DNA from 2 places in the Paenibacillus residui genome. Region 1 is predicted to be linked to the other one. Evidence: predicted binding sites of a transcription regulator. Region 1 holds the regulator's gene; the other holds the start of a gene.

Region 1 (7,527 bases):
TTCAGCTTGGCAACGTCTGTCACGAGTTGGAGGTTGAGCATGCCCGTCCTCATCAAGCGGATTCGGACGCGGAGGCGACCGCTCTGATTTGGTTAAAATGCCTGCAGAAGCTCAACCGTCTGCCGCTGCTTGTCCTTCAGAGAATCACCGCGCTGTTCGAGAATGATTATTCCAATAACGATCTGGCCTGGTTTTTGCAGGAAATGCTGGAGCGCAAGGAAGCTTCTGTGAGCCTGGACGAAGATTCCTACAAATATTACAGACAATTTGCCATGAATGTGGATGATTGGGGAGACGATGAGCCTGTCCGTTCAGAAGAGGATCGGGCAGCCCTGCAGGTATCCTTCGACGAGTTCTACGACGGGCTGAAGCAAAGAATGAAGGAGAAGTTCGACTTTTACGAGGAGAGGGAGGCCCAGAGCCGGATGCTTAAGGAGGTGGCCTCCTCCTTCGATACGGACCGGCATCTGATGATCGAGGCGGGTACAGGCACAGGCAAATCGTTAGGCTATCTGATCCCTTCCTTATATCATGGAATCCGTGAGGACAAGAAGGTACTTATTAGCACTCATACAATCAATTTACAGGAACAGTTGCGAACAAGGGACATTCCGGTACTGCAGGAAATTTTTCCGGTTCCTTTTCAAGCGGCAGTGCTTAAAGGGCGGAGTCATTACCTTTGTTTGCGAAAGTTTGAGAATAAGATCCAACTACAGGACTTTAATTTTGCTAAAGAGGAACGTCTCACCGCGGCACAAATGATCGTCTGGCTCAGTGAAAGCGAAAGAGGGGATGAAGAGGAGCTTCATCTTACGGGCAGAGGCGCCGAATTTTGGCGGACGGTTGAGAGCGATGCGGACTCCTGTTTAAACCGGGCTTGCCCATGGTTTAAAAAATGCTTCTATCACCGGGCCAGGAATGACGCCAATAAAGCGGATGTGGTCATTACTAACCATTCCTTGCTGTTCACCGATATCAAGGCGGATCATCGCCTGCTTCCTTCCTACAAACATCTGGTTATCGATGAAGCGCATCATCTGGAAGAGGTCGCCAGCAAGCATATGGGAATCGAACTGAAATACATGTCCTTCGTGAATACTCTTACCCGATTGTTTAGAGACAGTAAGAACGGACAGCTTCCGTCCTTGCGCATACGGTTACAAGGATTGGGCGGGGAGCTTCCGGAGCATTCTGCGGAATGGGACGCTCTCATTGAGGGAATCTACCCTAAACTGGTCGAGGTTAAAGAGCATTGGGATCATTTGGCCGAGCTGCTTTACGAGCTAGTGAACGGTAAGATGGGCGAGTCGGGAGAAACCGGCCAGCTTGTATTTAGGATTAAGGACGATCAAATGCCGAAGCAGTGGGATAAACTGCTGACCATCGAGGATAACATCTATATCGGCCTGGGCGAGATCAGCCGCAAGCTGGACCGTCTCGCGCAAGAGTTGAAGGATTGGCAGGAGGAACATGATCTTAAAGGCAGCTTGACCGACCTTGCCGGTTCCGTGAAAGAACTAAACCGCCAGAGAGATGCTCTGCGCTTCTTCATGAAGAGAAGCGATCCGGATTATGTATATTGGCTCGAAGCAAGCCCTCAATTCAAGATGAGGTCGCTTCATCTGTTCAGCGTGCCCACTGACGTAAGCAAAATTTTGCAGCAATCCCTGTTCGATGAAAAAGACAGCGTTATTCTGACATCCGCCACTCTTTCCGTCGACAAGACCTTTGATTACAGCCGCGATCAGTTGGGGCTGGGAAGGTCGGATAAGCTGAACACCGTTTTGCTTCCTTCTCCGTTCAATTACCGCAAGCAGGCGCTGGTTTGCATCCCTCGGGATTTTCCCGGGATTAAAGGAAGAGACGGAGAAGATTATTTCGTACACAAGCTGGTAGAATCGCTTCATGAGGTAGCTGTAGAAACAAGGGGCCGCATGCTGGTTCTCTTCACTTCGTACCGTATGCTCAAGAATGCTTATCCGGAATTGAAGGAAAGGCTTGCCTCGGCAGGTATTCAGGTGCTGGGGCAGGGGATAGACAGCTTTAACCGCAGCAAGCTGACACGCTTGTTCCAGGAGAGCGAATCCGCCGTATTGCTGGGGACGAGCAGCTTCTGGGAAGGGGTCGATATTCCGGGAGAAGCTTTGACCTGCCTGGCGATCGTTCGTCTTCCTTTCCAGCCTCCCAACCATCCTGTAACGGAAGCCAAGAGCGAACAGCTGAAGAAAAGTAATCTCAATCCTTTCATGAAGCTGTCTGTGCCTCAGGCGGTCATCCGCTTCAAGCAGGGCTTCGGCCGTCTTGTTCGCAGGGCCAGCGATAAAGGAATTGTTATCTTATATGATACCAGGGTCATCGATACCCAGTACGGCAAATACTTTCTTTACTCCTTGCCCGGGCCCAAAATCGAGCACATGCCGACCGGGCAGATGGTTCCGCGGATTAAACAATGGATGGAGGAGGAACACGCTTGAAATCGATGAAAATATCCGAAGCCGTCGTTAGGCGGCTCCCCATTTATTTGCGCTTCCTGAACGAATTAAACCGGATGAACGTAACTACCGTTTCCTCTCAGGATTTAGGAAGCAAGCTGGATCTCAATCCGGCCCAAATCCGCAAAGATTTGGCTTATTTCGGCGAGTTCGGCAAGAAGGGAATCGGCTACGACGTTAAGTATCTCATAGAGAAGATTCGACAAATTTTGAAGCTGGACCAAAGAATTCAAGTGGCGCTGGTCGGAGCGGGTAACTTAGGCAGAGCTTTGTGTAATTATAATGCTTATTTGCAGGATAACATGAAGATTGTCGCTGTGTTTGATGCGGAGAAGTCCAAGATCGGGCAGAACATGAACAATTTAACCGTGCTTCCGATGTCGGAGCTGACCGATACGATCCGGGAGCTGCAAATAAGGATCGGGATTATTACGGTTCCCGCTTCGGAGGCTCAGAATGTAGCCGATCGGTTTGTCGAGGCCGGGATCGAGGCTATATTAAATTTTGCCCCGGTCATTATTAAAGTTCCGCCCCATATAAGGGTTCATCATGCAGATTTTACAACGGATCTGCAGAGCCTGGCTTACTATCTGAACAAAGAGGAAGAGGCGTGATCAAGGCGCCGCACATTGAAAATTGCCGGTTCACCGGAGCCGGTTCACTGTAACATAATAAAGGCTTGTCCGGTCTCGAGCCGTACAAGCCTTATTATTATGAAAGACCGCCTCAAGCGGGGTTTAGCCGATTAAGCGTAGCGCAGTACAACGCTGTCCAGAATGTTTGCCACATCTTCACAGGAGTCCGTCGTCTGCTCCAGACGCTCATACAGCTCTTTGATTTTAAAGTCGTGGTAAGGGTCCTTGGGAGAAACGAAGATCGCGCGAATGCCTTCTCTCATTAAGCGGTCGGCTTCATTCTCCAGACTGTTGATATGTACGGCATGCTCGGTAATTTCAGAATATTTCTTCTTGGAAAGCAGCTTGAAGGCCTCCAGAATATGCTCACAGCTCGATACAATGACTTCAGCGAATTCTTTCATGAAATCATCGGTTTTATCAATATTTAAATAATCGAAACGGGCGATGGTCGCTTCGATACCGTCCACTACATCATCCACAGACATGGCCAGCTCCATAATATCCTCGCGGTCAATCGGAGTAAGGAATACTTTGCTTAATCCTTTAAATATGGAATGTGTCAGTTGATCCCCTTTGTTCTCCAATTCTTTGAGCTTATCGAAATAAGGGGCTAACGCGCTTGAGCCGGACATGGCCTCCCGAAAGACTTTGGCCGCTTCCAGAGTATTCTCGGCCGCTTCAATCAATAGTGCTAAAAAATCGGTATCTTTCTTCTTGCCGCTAAACATTGTGATAAGACCCCTTTCCTCTGTTGAATCTAACATGGACCTATCGGCCTTAGATTCTTAAACCGTTTAATGTCGTTTCATAAAATTAAAAATAGCACATTCTCCAGCCTAAAAGCAATGGACCGGTTATATAGGCTATTTGCCGGGCATTTTTTGTCATTGAAATTGGTGCTAAAGCAATAAGTCCTGCTATTTTAAAATGTACCCGTCTTTCTTGATTTTAACCTTACTAAGCGGTACATTGGAAAAGAATGATATTTCGTGAAAGGGTTGAATACATTGACGGATACAGTGATTATTAATGGAAGCTTTATAACGATGGACCCCGCTCAGCCTTACGTGGAAGGGGTTATGGTTATTAAAGGTGACCGGATAGATTATGTCGGACCTGAGAAGCAGGATTCCATAAGCAAGGATGCGCGTATCATTAACGGTCGCCATAAGCTGTACATGCCGGGATTGGTGAATACCCACGGACATGCGGCTATGACCCTGCTTAGAGGAGTGGGTGATGATTTGGCTCTTCAGGTGTGGCTGGAAGAAAAAATGTGGCCGAATGAAGCCAAGTTTACGTCCGAAGACGTCAAATGGGGCACTCTGCTAGCCATACTGGAGATGATGAAGGGCGGGACCACCTGCTTCGTCGACATGTACGACCATATGAATGAGGTCGCGCTGGCGGTAGAGCAGTCCGGCATGCGCGGCTGCTTGACCCGCGGCGTCATCGGATTATGTCCGCCGGATGTCCAGGATGCCAAGCTGGCTGAAGCGAAGCAATTTGCCCGCGATTGGCATGGCAAGGCCGATGGCCGGATTACGACGATGATGGCCCCTCATGCCGCCTACACCTGCCCTCCGGATTACATCGAGAGAATAGTGGAAGCCGCTCATGAGCTCAATCTTCCTCTTCATACCCATATGTCCGAAACGGCCGCCGAAGTCGAGCAGAACGTGAAGCAGTATGGCAGCAGACCGCCGGAGCATCTGGCCAAGCTCGGAGTATTCTCGCGGCCTTGTCTGGTGGCCCATGGAGTGCACCTCACCGACGAGGAAATCGCATTGCTTCAGAAGCATGATGTCCGGATTTCCCATAATCCCGGAAGCAACCTGAAGCTGGCCAGCGGTATAGCCCGTGTGCCTGATCTCCTTAAGGCCGGAATCAAGGTGTCGCTCGGGACGGACGGAGCGGCAAGCAATAACAATTTGGATATGTTCGAGGAGATGAGACTGGCCGCGTTAATCCACAAGGGAGTATCCGGAGATCCGGTTTCCATTCCTGCAGAGCAGGCGTTGAGAATGGGAACGTTAGAAGGCGCACAATCGATATGGCTTGAGGACGTAGGAAGCTTGAAGCAGGGGATGAAGGCCGATTTCATCGCTTTGGATGCAGATCAGCCTCATTTGCTGCCTAAATCAAATTATTTATCTCATGTCGTTTACTCCGCATCTGCGAATGATGTAACCGATGTTTATGTAAATGGCAAACAAATTGTGCGGGACAGACAATGTCTGACTCTGGATGAGGAAAAGATAAAAGCTGAGTTCCGCCAACGATTCAGCGCGTTGCTTGGATAATGAGCAATCCTCGAATAAAAAATACCGGGAGGCCGATCGAAGTTGCACTATAAGAAACGAATCGTTTGGGGCAGTATCGCTGCGGTGGCCCTGCTGGTTTTCATTGCTTTTCGGTTTTATGATGCGGTCAGAGCTGACTTGCGCCTGGAGAAGGAACAGGCCGTTAAGACGGTATTGCAGGAGACGAGGATAGAGCAGGTCGATGCCGTGCGGCCATTTGTCGGAGATAAGCCCTATATGGTCGTCTATGGGAAATCGGATCGTGACGAGGAAATGATTGCTTGGGTCCATGAGGACGGGGTGGATGTAAAACTGGCGCGGGAAGGTGTCAGCTCGGAGACGATAAGGGAGAAAATGCTGGCCAAAAACCCGGAAATGGATATTGTGCATATTAACGCCGGAAAAATGCAGGATGTATTCGTTTGGGAAGTCTTCTATAAACAAAAGGAAGAGGCCGGCGAGCGGTATTATTATGATTATTACCGATTTTCGGATGGAAGCCATCTGGATACCTATCGAATGGCGGCGCGTTAAGTGCATCGTTAAAAAAATGGAGCCTGGCAAAGGGACAACAAGCAAAAGTGGGTTCAAAGGCAATTACCTGATAAAGGAATGATTGGGATGGTTATCCTTACCTTCACACTTTTTTCTAACATTCGTTATAGATAATATGATATACTCGTATATATCACGATTTAATGATTAGAAAGGTGGGCGTAGATGAAACTGAGAATATTGCCAATCTTACTTGCGGTTGCTTGCTCCAGCTTGATATTGTTTGGCGGATGGTTTATGTATCGCAGTTATGCGATGGAGACGCCGCTTAATGAACTCGTTTCTCAAGCCCAGGGCGTGGAAGAAGTTCAGATGGAATTATCCAACCAATCGGTTAATATAAAGGTAAAGCTCAATAACGAGGCCAATATGCGCGAAATCTACCAGAAGGTAGCGACCGAAGGCGCGGACATTATCGGCAAGCGTCAATTAAACATTCAAGTAGTGAATGATTCATCTCCGGAATTGGACAAGTGGTGGTCTATCGTTTTGTTTGACATCGCTCAAGCGATGGATACCCGCCAGTATTCCCGGATTCCCGTGACACTGGAAGAGAAGGCGGCCGCCCTTCCGGGCTTGCAAGCCGTAACCGAAATGGACGATAATAATGTATATGTTCGACTTACCTATGGGGAGAAGAGCAAATACATTATTTTGCCGAGAGTTCCGGCTAAGTTAGGAGTGTGGCCGAATGAGCAAATACAGTAAGGAAATCCTAATTGGCGTCATTCCCGTCGTGCTGCTGTTTCTCGCTTTTATCGGACTGAATATTATTCCTCTTGTCATGATGGCCGTTCTCGTTATTGCCTTGCTGTATATCGTCAAACCGAAGATGAATCTCGAAGCCAAGGGAGAGAGGCCGGGGAAGATTCGAAAACCGTCCGCTCTAACCTTCGAAGAAATTGGCGGTCAGGAGAACGCGAAGAATGAATTGAAGGAAGCCCTCGAGTTTATAATAAAGTACGATGATATCAAGAAGTTCGGAATTCGCCCTCTCAAAGGAATTCTGCTGACCGGTCCTCCCGGAACGGGAAAAACTTTGATGGCCAAGGCGGCCGCCCATTACACAAATTCCGTATTCGTCGGTGCTTCCGGCAGCGAATTTGTTGAAATGTATGTAGGTGTCGGAGCCAGCCGGATTCGCGAGATGTTCAAGAAGGCCAAAACGCTCGCGCAGAAGGAAAATAAGGAGAGCGCCGTAATCTTTATCGATGAGATCGATGTGATCGGCGGCAAGCGGGATGGCGGGCAGCATCGGGAGTATGATCAGACGCTTAACCAGCTTCTGACGGAGATGGATGGAATCCATACGGAAGAATCTCCACGTATTCTTATTATCGCTGCGACCAACCGCAAAGAAATGCTCGATTCGGCCTTGCTGCGTCCGGGAAGATTCGACCGGCATATAGAGGTTGACCTTCCGGATAAGAAGGGGCGGCTTCATATTCTGAACATTCATGCGGCGAACAAGCCGCTTGCAGATACCGTCGATTTGGAGAAAATTGCTGAGGAATCCTTTAATTTCTCGGGAGCCCAGCT
Region 2 (7,527 bases), on a different contig from region 1:
TCCGCTTGTAACGATGCCTGCAGACGGTAAAATAGACGGATTTTCAAGGTAGTTCCCCGTCTTTTGCTCCAGAAGTGAAAACTAGCTGTATAAAATCCAGTTAGACCCCCATGTCTCTGACCGCGGCACCAGTAGATAATAAAAATAAACGAATTTTCAAGGTAGACGCGCCATTCCGTCTGCACAGCTCCAGCAGAAAATGAAAACAGACGGATTTTCAAGGTAGACACGTCATCCTGCGAGTACGGCACCTGCAGAAAATGTGATTTTCAAGGCAGACGTCCCTGCCGCAAAGGCGTCACCGGCAACGTCGATCTGTACCATCAGAAGGAAGGGTGGAAATTATGGCTTATTTTTAGGGCAGCTATGCCCTTGTCGAGCCATCGCCAGGCAGATTGTTTTATTTGCTGCATGGTAAAGTAGTCTTGCAGCGACTGCCCGGAACTAAGAGGGCTCGACCCGCTCGCTCCCCTTTCCTTTGCTTGCCCTGGCCATTTATCAATTCGTCCGCTGTCCGCCCTGTTTCAAGCTCCTTCATACGCCGATAAACGGATGACGGTCTCTGCTCCTTTTCCCTCTATAAAAGATCCACAGCCGCAAAATCCAATACAAAACGCCTCTTCCCTATAGTTTCCGACCGAGGAAGAAGCGTGTTTCGTAAGCCTGTATAAGAAATAGATTGAAATTCATTCACGTGGAGATCGTTGGTTTTCCGGTTTTTGGCTCCCGTTCCGCCGTGCTGTCGGCCCCGTGTTCGTTCCTGAACCCGCACTTTGCCCATTCCTCAAATAAGCGACCCAATAGATGCCCGCTACAAAGAGTGAGCCTCCCACCGCGTTCCCGAGAAACACGGGCACAAAATTGGCCGCATACTCCACCCACGTAAAATACCCTGCGAAAATCGCTGCGGGTATGACGAACATATTAGCGACCACGTGCTGAAATCCGATAGCCACGAAAGCCATCGTCGGAAACCATATGCCTGCGATTTTGCCGCCTGTGCTATTCGCCGCATACGCCAGCCAGACCGCCAGTGAAACGAGCCAGTTGCAGCCGATTCCCGAGATAAATGCCTGCAGGAACGGTTCGTCGAGCTTTTGAGCCGCTGCGCTTATCGTTTTCTCCAGATACGGGCCGCTTTCGGTTAAACCGACGACATGGCCGAAGAAATAGGCGACAAACATCGCTCCCGCAAAATTGCTAAGGGTAACCCAGAACCAGTTCACCGCCACTTGCCCCGACGTTATTCTTCCACTCAATCTCGCGATAGACAACGTCATCATATTTCCCGTCAGGAGTTCCCCTCCGCCTATCAGCACAAGTATAAGCCCAAGCGGAAAAACCGATGCTCCCAGAAGCGACGTGAAGCTTCCCCACTCCACAGGGACGGAAGCAGTCACCCGAATGCTCAATAAATAGCCCAAGGCAATGAAAGCCCCCGCTCCAAAACCAAGAGCAAGCAAGCTTAACAAGGACAAGCCGGCCTTGGCCACGCCGCTTTGAACGGCATATTCCGCAACCTCCCCTGGAGTACGATTCGCCATCCTCATCTCCCCCGCAGCCCCATTGTGAAAATAAGCACAATCCACATTGCTTCCATTATACATTGATTAAGCAGATTTTTAAGTGATGTTTGTCACATTCTGTATTACTATTTTCAATAAACTGTATCACCCCTATAATTTTGCTTTACCCTCCCTTCCTCAACAAGCGACCTGCCCTCGATTTATACCTTTTAATCTTTTAAAACTCCAGTTAAAACAACGGTTTTATGTACATTGTTATTTTTTTCACAAATTATTCACCAGTCCCCTCTTCCCTCCTTTATGGAAATCGATTATGGTTAAATTAAGAACTGTTATATATTTAATTCATAACTATGTTTCATTCTAAAGGAGGGCTCCCTATGAAGCAATGGGTTGGATTTCAGGAAGGCAAATGGCAGCGTGAAATTAATGTAAGAGACTTTATTCTGCACAACGTGTCCGTGTATACGGGAGATGAAGCTTTCCTCGCCCCGGCTACGGACAACACGAAGAAGCTCTGGCAGCAAGTAATGGAGTTATCCAAGCAGGAGAGGGAAAAAGGCGGGGTTCTGGACATGGATACCGGCATTGTCTCTACCATTACGTCACACGAGCCGGGATATTTGAACAAGGAGCTCGAAACGGTAGTCGGCTTTCAAACCGACCGTCCTTTCAAAAGGTCGCTGCAGCCCTTCGGCGGTATTCGCATGGCAGAGCAAGCCTGCGAATCTTACGGGTACAAGGTTGACCCCGAGCTGTCTCGAATCTTCCGGGAGTATCGCAAGACGCACAATCAGGGAGTCTTCGATGCCTACACGGAAGAGATGCTGGCGGCACGGAAAGCGGGAATCATTACCGGCTTGCCGGATGCCTACGGCCGCGGAAGAATTATCGGGGACTACCGGCGGGTAGCTCTATATGGAGTCGACCGGCTGATTGCCGAGAAGAAGAAAGACTTGTCGTTGACGGGAGCCCGAACGATGAGCGAGGAGATCATTCGTCTCCGCGAAGAGATCTCCGAACAGATTCGGGCGCTTCAAGAGCTCAAGCAGATGGCGGCGGCTCACGGATATGACATTTCCGAACCGGCGGCTAACGCCCGGGAAGCCTTTCAATGGCTGTATTTCGGATTTCTGGCCGCTATTAAAGAGCAGAACGGCGCCGCCATGAGCCTCGGACGCACGTCCACCTTCTTGGATATTTACATTGAACGGGACTTGCGGGAGGGAGTTCTGACCGAACAGCAGGCTCAGGAGCTGGTAGACCATTTCGTCATGAAGCTCCGTCTGGTGAAATTCGCCCGTACTCCGGACTACAACGAGCTGTTCAGCGGAGATCCGACCTGGGTGACGGAAGCGATAGGCGGTATGGCTCTGGACGGAAGACCTCTCGTCACCAAGAACTCGTTCCGCTTCCTTCACACGCTGGATAACTTGGGTCCGGCACCTGAGCCTAACTTGACGGTCCTGTGGTCCACCAAGCTGCCCGAAGCGTTCAAGCGTTACTGCGCCGCCATGTCGATCAAGTCGAGCTCCATTCAATATGAGAACGACGACTTGATGCGTCCCGAGTTTGGGGACGATTACGGCATCGCCTGCTGCGTATCGGCCATGCGAATCGGCAAGCAGATGCAGTTCTTCGGGGCGCGGGCCAATCTGGCCAAGGCGCTGCTCTACGCCATCAACGGCGGCGTGGACGAGAAGTCCAAGGTGCAGGTGGGACCGGAATTCGCGCCGATCACCTCGGATGTGCTCGATTATGATGAAGTGATGCGCAAATTCGACCATGTCATGGAATGGCTGGCCGAGTTGTATCTGAATACACTTAACGTCATTCATTATATGCATGATAAATATTGCTACGAACGAATCGAAATGGCGCTTCACGACACGAACATCTTGCGGACGATGGCGACCGGAATCGCCGGGCTGTCTGTCGTGGCCGACTCGCTGAGTGCCATCAAGCACGCCAAAGTTACCGCCATTCGCGACGAAAGCGGGCTGGCCGTAGATTTCGCCATCGAGGGAGATTACCCGAAATACGGAAACAACGATGACCGGGTGGACCAAATCGCGGTTCAAATCGTTGAAGCATTCATGGCTAAGCTAAGAAAGCACAAGCCTTATCGCAATTCGGTCCAGACGATGTCCATCCTGACGATTACCTCGAACGTCGTCTACGGGAAGAAAACAGGCAACACTCCGGACGGAAGAAGAGCCGGCGAACCGTTCGCACCCGGCGCCAATCCTATGCACGGGCGGGATTCCAAAGGGGCACTGGCATCGTTGAATACCGTGGCGAAACTGCCATATCAGCACTCGCTTGACGGAATCTCCAACACCTTCACGATCGTTCCGCAGGCACTCGGCAAGGATGAGGAATCGCGAAAAACAAATCTGGTCGCCATCCTGGACGGCTATGCAGCCAAACAGGGGCATCACCTCAACATTAACGTGTTGAATCGGGATACCTTGCTGGACGCCATGGAGCATCCGGAGCAGTATCCGCAGTTGACGATCCGCGTCTCCGGGTATGCCGTCAATTTCATCAAGCTGACCCGCGAGCAGCAGATCGATGTGATTAACCGGACCTTCCATAACAGCTTGTGAGTTAAATTCCTATCGGCGCTTCAAGAAAAGTGAGGGTGGGGACTTGGAAGCGAAGTCCAAATACTTTTTGCAGGAGCCCCGACAAGTAGCAAATTCACCACTGCATACAGCGCTACAAGTCAAGCCGGGAGCCTCACGCAGCAGGACGTCTGCCAAGATATGCGCAGGCTCCCGGAACATAGATCAGCTCATTTGTTTAGAAAGGGAGGGATGAGCATGAAGGGGACCATACATTCCATCGAAACCTTCGGCACCGTAGACGGACCCGGCATACGCTACGTCGTATTTACCCAGGGGTGTCTCCTTAGATGCCAATATTGCCATAATCCCGATACATGGGTTATCGGACGGGGCCAAGATATAACCATAGAGGAAATCATACGGGATTTGCAATCCTACCTCCCTTACTTGCAAGCGTCCAATGGAGGAATTACTGTCAGCGGAGGAGAGCCTTTGCTGCATTTGGACTTTCTCATTTCCTTGTTCCAAGAGTGCAGGAAGCTCGGGGTTCATACCGCTATCGACAGCTCGGGCGGCTGTTACTCCGCCGACCCCCGTTTCCAAACCAAGCTTAGCGAGCTGATGCAGTATACGGATCTGATTCTGCTGGACATTAAGCATATCGACGATGAAGCTCACCGCAAGCTGACGGGCAAATCCAATCAGCACATTCTGCAGTTCGCAAGATGGCTGTCCGAGAGAAAAGTCCCCGTATGGATTCGCCATGTTCTCGTCCCCGGCATCACCGATGCGAGGCAGGATCTGGAGAGACTCGCAGACTTTATTCAGACGCTTGACAACGTCGAGAGGATCGAAGTGCTCCCGTATCATAAATTGGGGGTATACAAGTGGAAAACCCTTGGCCTGGAATATCCGCTCGAGCAGGTAGAGCCTCCAACCCAGGAAAGCGTCGCTTTAGCCGCATCGATCTTGAATCGTGCCAACAGGAACCTCTGATCCTCTGGGCATTCCCGGGCAGCGCCTTAACCACGATCGGTGGCCTGTTGGAATTAACCTCCTGCTGGCCATGCTCTTCCCGGCGGAAGGCAGGCGGTAGAAGAGCCTCGGAGACCGATATTCGGCTTTGTTCGCAACTATAGGGGCGATGGTACTTGTGGCAGCTTGCACTAACAAGGAAGTGCCGTCGGGACAGCCCGCTGCGGACAATCCAGAACTCCGAGTTTCTTCTCCTGCTAAACATTAAGAGATAGCTGAAAAAGACCCGCAAAAGTGCAGGTCTTTTGTGCGATTTTAGTTGAAAACGGCAAATGACAAGCGATTGTGCAGGTAAATTTAACGATTGGGCCGATTTTCGCGATATTATGACGATTGACCTGCAGTTTTGCGTGTCTTTTAGGCGAATGATCATTTTTCCGGAAAAAGACATGCACTTTTGCTCGTCTTCGAGGCAAGGGCCTCCTGTGCTTCGGTCCGCACATGGCGCTGGCACCTCTTGCTAGGGACCCTCTGCGCTTCGGTCCGCGCATGGTGCTTGGCACCTCTTGCTGCGGGACCCCTTTCGCTTCGGTCCGCACATGGTGCCGGCACCTCTTTACTATGTGTCCCTCCTAAGCCAGGTTCTACACATGCGCTTGTTTCACCCCGGCCGCGAGTTAGGCGGGCTTGCGCCAAAAATTCACCGGCAAGGCTCCCTGGACGAGTGAGACATCCGCATACATTCGCCTATCTTAAGCAGCCGTCCCTTACAAACGAATCCAGATTCCGGTCTTATCGTCGGAGGTTTTGAAGCGCAGATACTTCTGGCATTCCGGATCATTCTGCTCCAGGGCGATCAGGCTTTCCGCGTATCCCTGCAGGCCTTTGCTTTCGATTTCCTCCATCAGCACTTTCCCGTCCAATGTCCCGTAAATATCCTCGGAGTGCGGAAACAAACCGTCGGTAATAAGCAGCAGTCCGGTGAGATTAATCCGGTTAATGACTCCGTATTCCAGGAAGGAAGCCAGCTCCGGCTGGCCGTTCATGGCGGAGTAGCCGTTTATCGTATTCATCAGCACCTTGTTCTTCCGAATATGGGGCTCCACGTGCTCCCTGATTTGCTTTCGCGTAGTCATTCCCTGCTCCAGACAAGCCTTCCATCTTATTCTCGTCTGCAGGTCGATGTGATCCAACTGATCGTACGTGACAGTGCGCACCGTTCCATCCTTGTACGTGGCGAAAATCATGCAATCCCCGGTCTGGGCGTACTGCACTCTGGTCTCCTCGATTTTGACCAGGGCAATTTCCGTCGTCCACAGGGCTTCCCGGTCCTCCGGATCTATCCCATGGGCGATCATTTCCTGGCGAAGCGACTGATTGGCCCGAAGTACGGCATCCTTCACATGAACGGTTTCCCACCAGGATACCTCTATCGCTTCCAGCTCCTTCTTCACCAACTGGGAAGCCAAATATCCCCCGGTCTCTCCCTGAGGTCCGCGAAAAGGCGTCACGGAGGTAGCTCCATCCAGCACACCGTAGACCCCCGCCCCACTCTTCTCGATGAGCGCATCCTCATTCCAATCGCTGCTTCCTTGAATAGATATCGTTTCTATCTTCATCCTAATCCATCTCCTCTCCAGCCACTGATCTTATGACATCGTAGACCGAAACCTCCCGCGAAAGCTCTATCGCTTCGATCAGCGCTTCGGTTTCCTTCCACCGTTCTTTATCCTTAACGTCAGGATACCTTCGGTTCAAACGCTTGTCCAAGGACAACGCAGGGTCCGTTTGCCGCTTGCCGTCCTCCTCATCATCAGACATCGGCTGCGTTCTGGCCGGCATTTGGGAGGTGGCCTCCGCTATCCGTGCCTGCATATTTTCCTCAAGCATGGAGGCAACCAGCTCCAAGGCATTTCCATCCTTCTCTTCGGAAGAATGAAGCACCGCCAGGCCGTTAACCTTCGGAATGTATTTCTCCGTCTCCGGCATCTCGGTCATGGCAAAAGCGAACTTCCCGCCAATATACTTCTCCAGCATCGCCCGCTTGTCGGAGGAGGCTAGATACAAGCCCGCCCTCCCCGTAATAAAGTCGCTTGCCGCCAACGGCTGCTGGAGAGGAGGCATGATGCGGTCGGTTTCGATCATTCTCTTCCATAACCCGATAACCTCTGCCGCCTTGCTCTTCGATACCTTGTCCTCTCCATGGGAGAACAACAGATTCTGAAGCAGCCAGGGCACCTCCGGTTCGACGACCAGTCCCCAATATTCCTTATCGGCCGCCAATTGTCGCCCGGCCATGCGCAGCTCATCCCAGGTGTTCAACTGCGCCCCGTCATTAACCCCCGAATATTTGAGCAAATCTTTATTGTAAAAAACGACCGGAACACTCGCCCCGTATGGAACCGCCCATACTTGGGCCTCATATTGAAAATAGGCGGCCAAGTCGGGATGGAGAC

What was found. The regulator Rex, encoded in region 1, represses fermentation and respiration genes when NADH is low (regulators of the CRP and FNR family bind a similar motif). The targets are predictions, from matches to a motif close to TTGTGAAATATTTCACAA.
Region 2: a site for Rex is predicted at 1,779-1,796, ahead of pflB (formate C-acetyltransferase). Genes of this name have one in related genera too.

The regions. Positions count from the first base shown of each region.
Region 1 is NZ_JBHTIU010000003.1:87,901-95,427, forward strand. It holds gene dinG (ATP-dependent DNA helicase DinG) at 1-2,474, shown strand, start outside; gene ACFQ03_RS01485 (redox-sensing transcriptional repressor Rex) at 2,471-3,106, shown strand; gene ACFQ03_RS01490 (DUF47 domain-containing protein) at 3,238-3,858, opposite strand; gene ACFQ03_RS01495 (amidohydrolase) at 4,138-5,433, shown strand; gene ACFQ03_RS01500 (cell wall elongation regulator TseB-like domain-containing protein) at 5,476-5,967, shown strand; gene ACFQ03_RS01505 (hypothetical protein) at 6,154-6,696, shown strand; gene ACFQ03_RS01510 (AAA family ATPase) at 6,680-7,527, shown strand, end outside.
Region 2 is NZ_JBHTIU010000005.1:7,768-15,294, reverse strand. It holds gene ACFQ03_RS01820 (formate/nitrite transporter family protein) at 687-1,544, opposite strand; gene pflB (formate C-acetyltransferase) at 1,907-4,135, shown strand; gene pflA (pyruvate formate-lyase-activating protein) at 4,352-5,092, shown strand; gene ACFQ03_RS01805 (protein phosphatase 2C domain-containing protein) at 5,839-6,690, opposite strand; gene ACFQ03_RS01800 (extracellular solute-binding protein) at 6,692-7,527, opposite strand, start outside.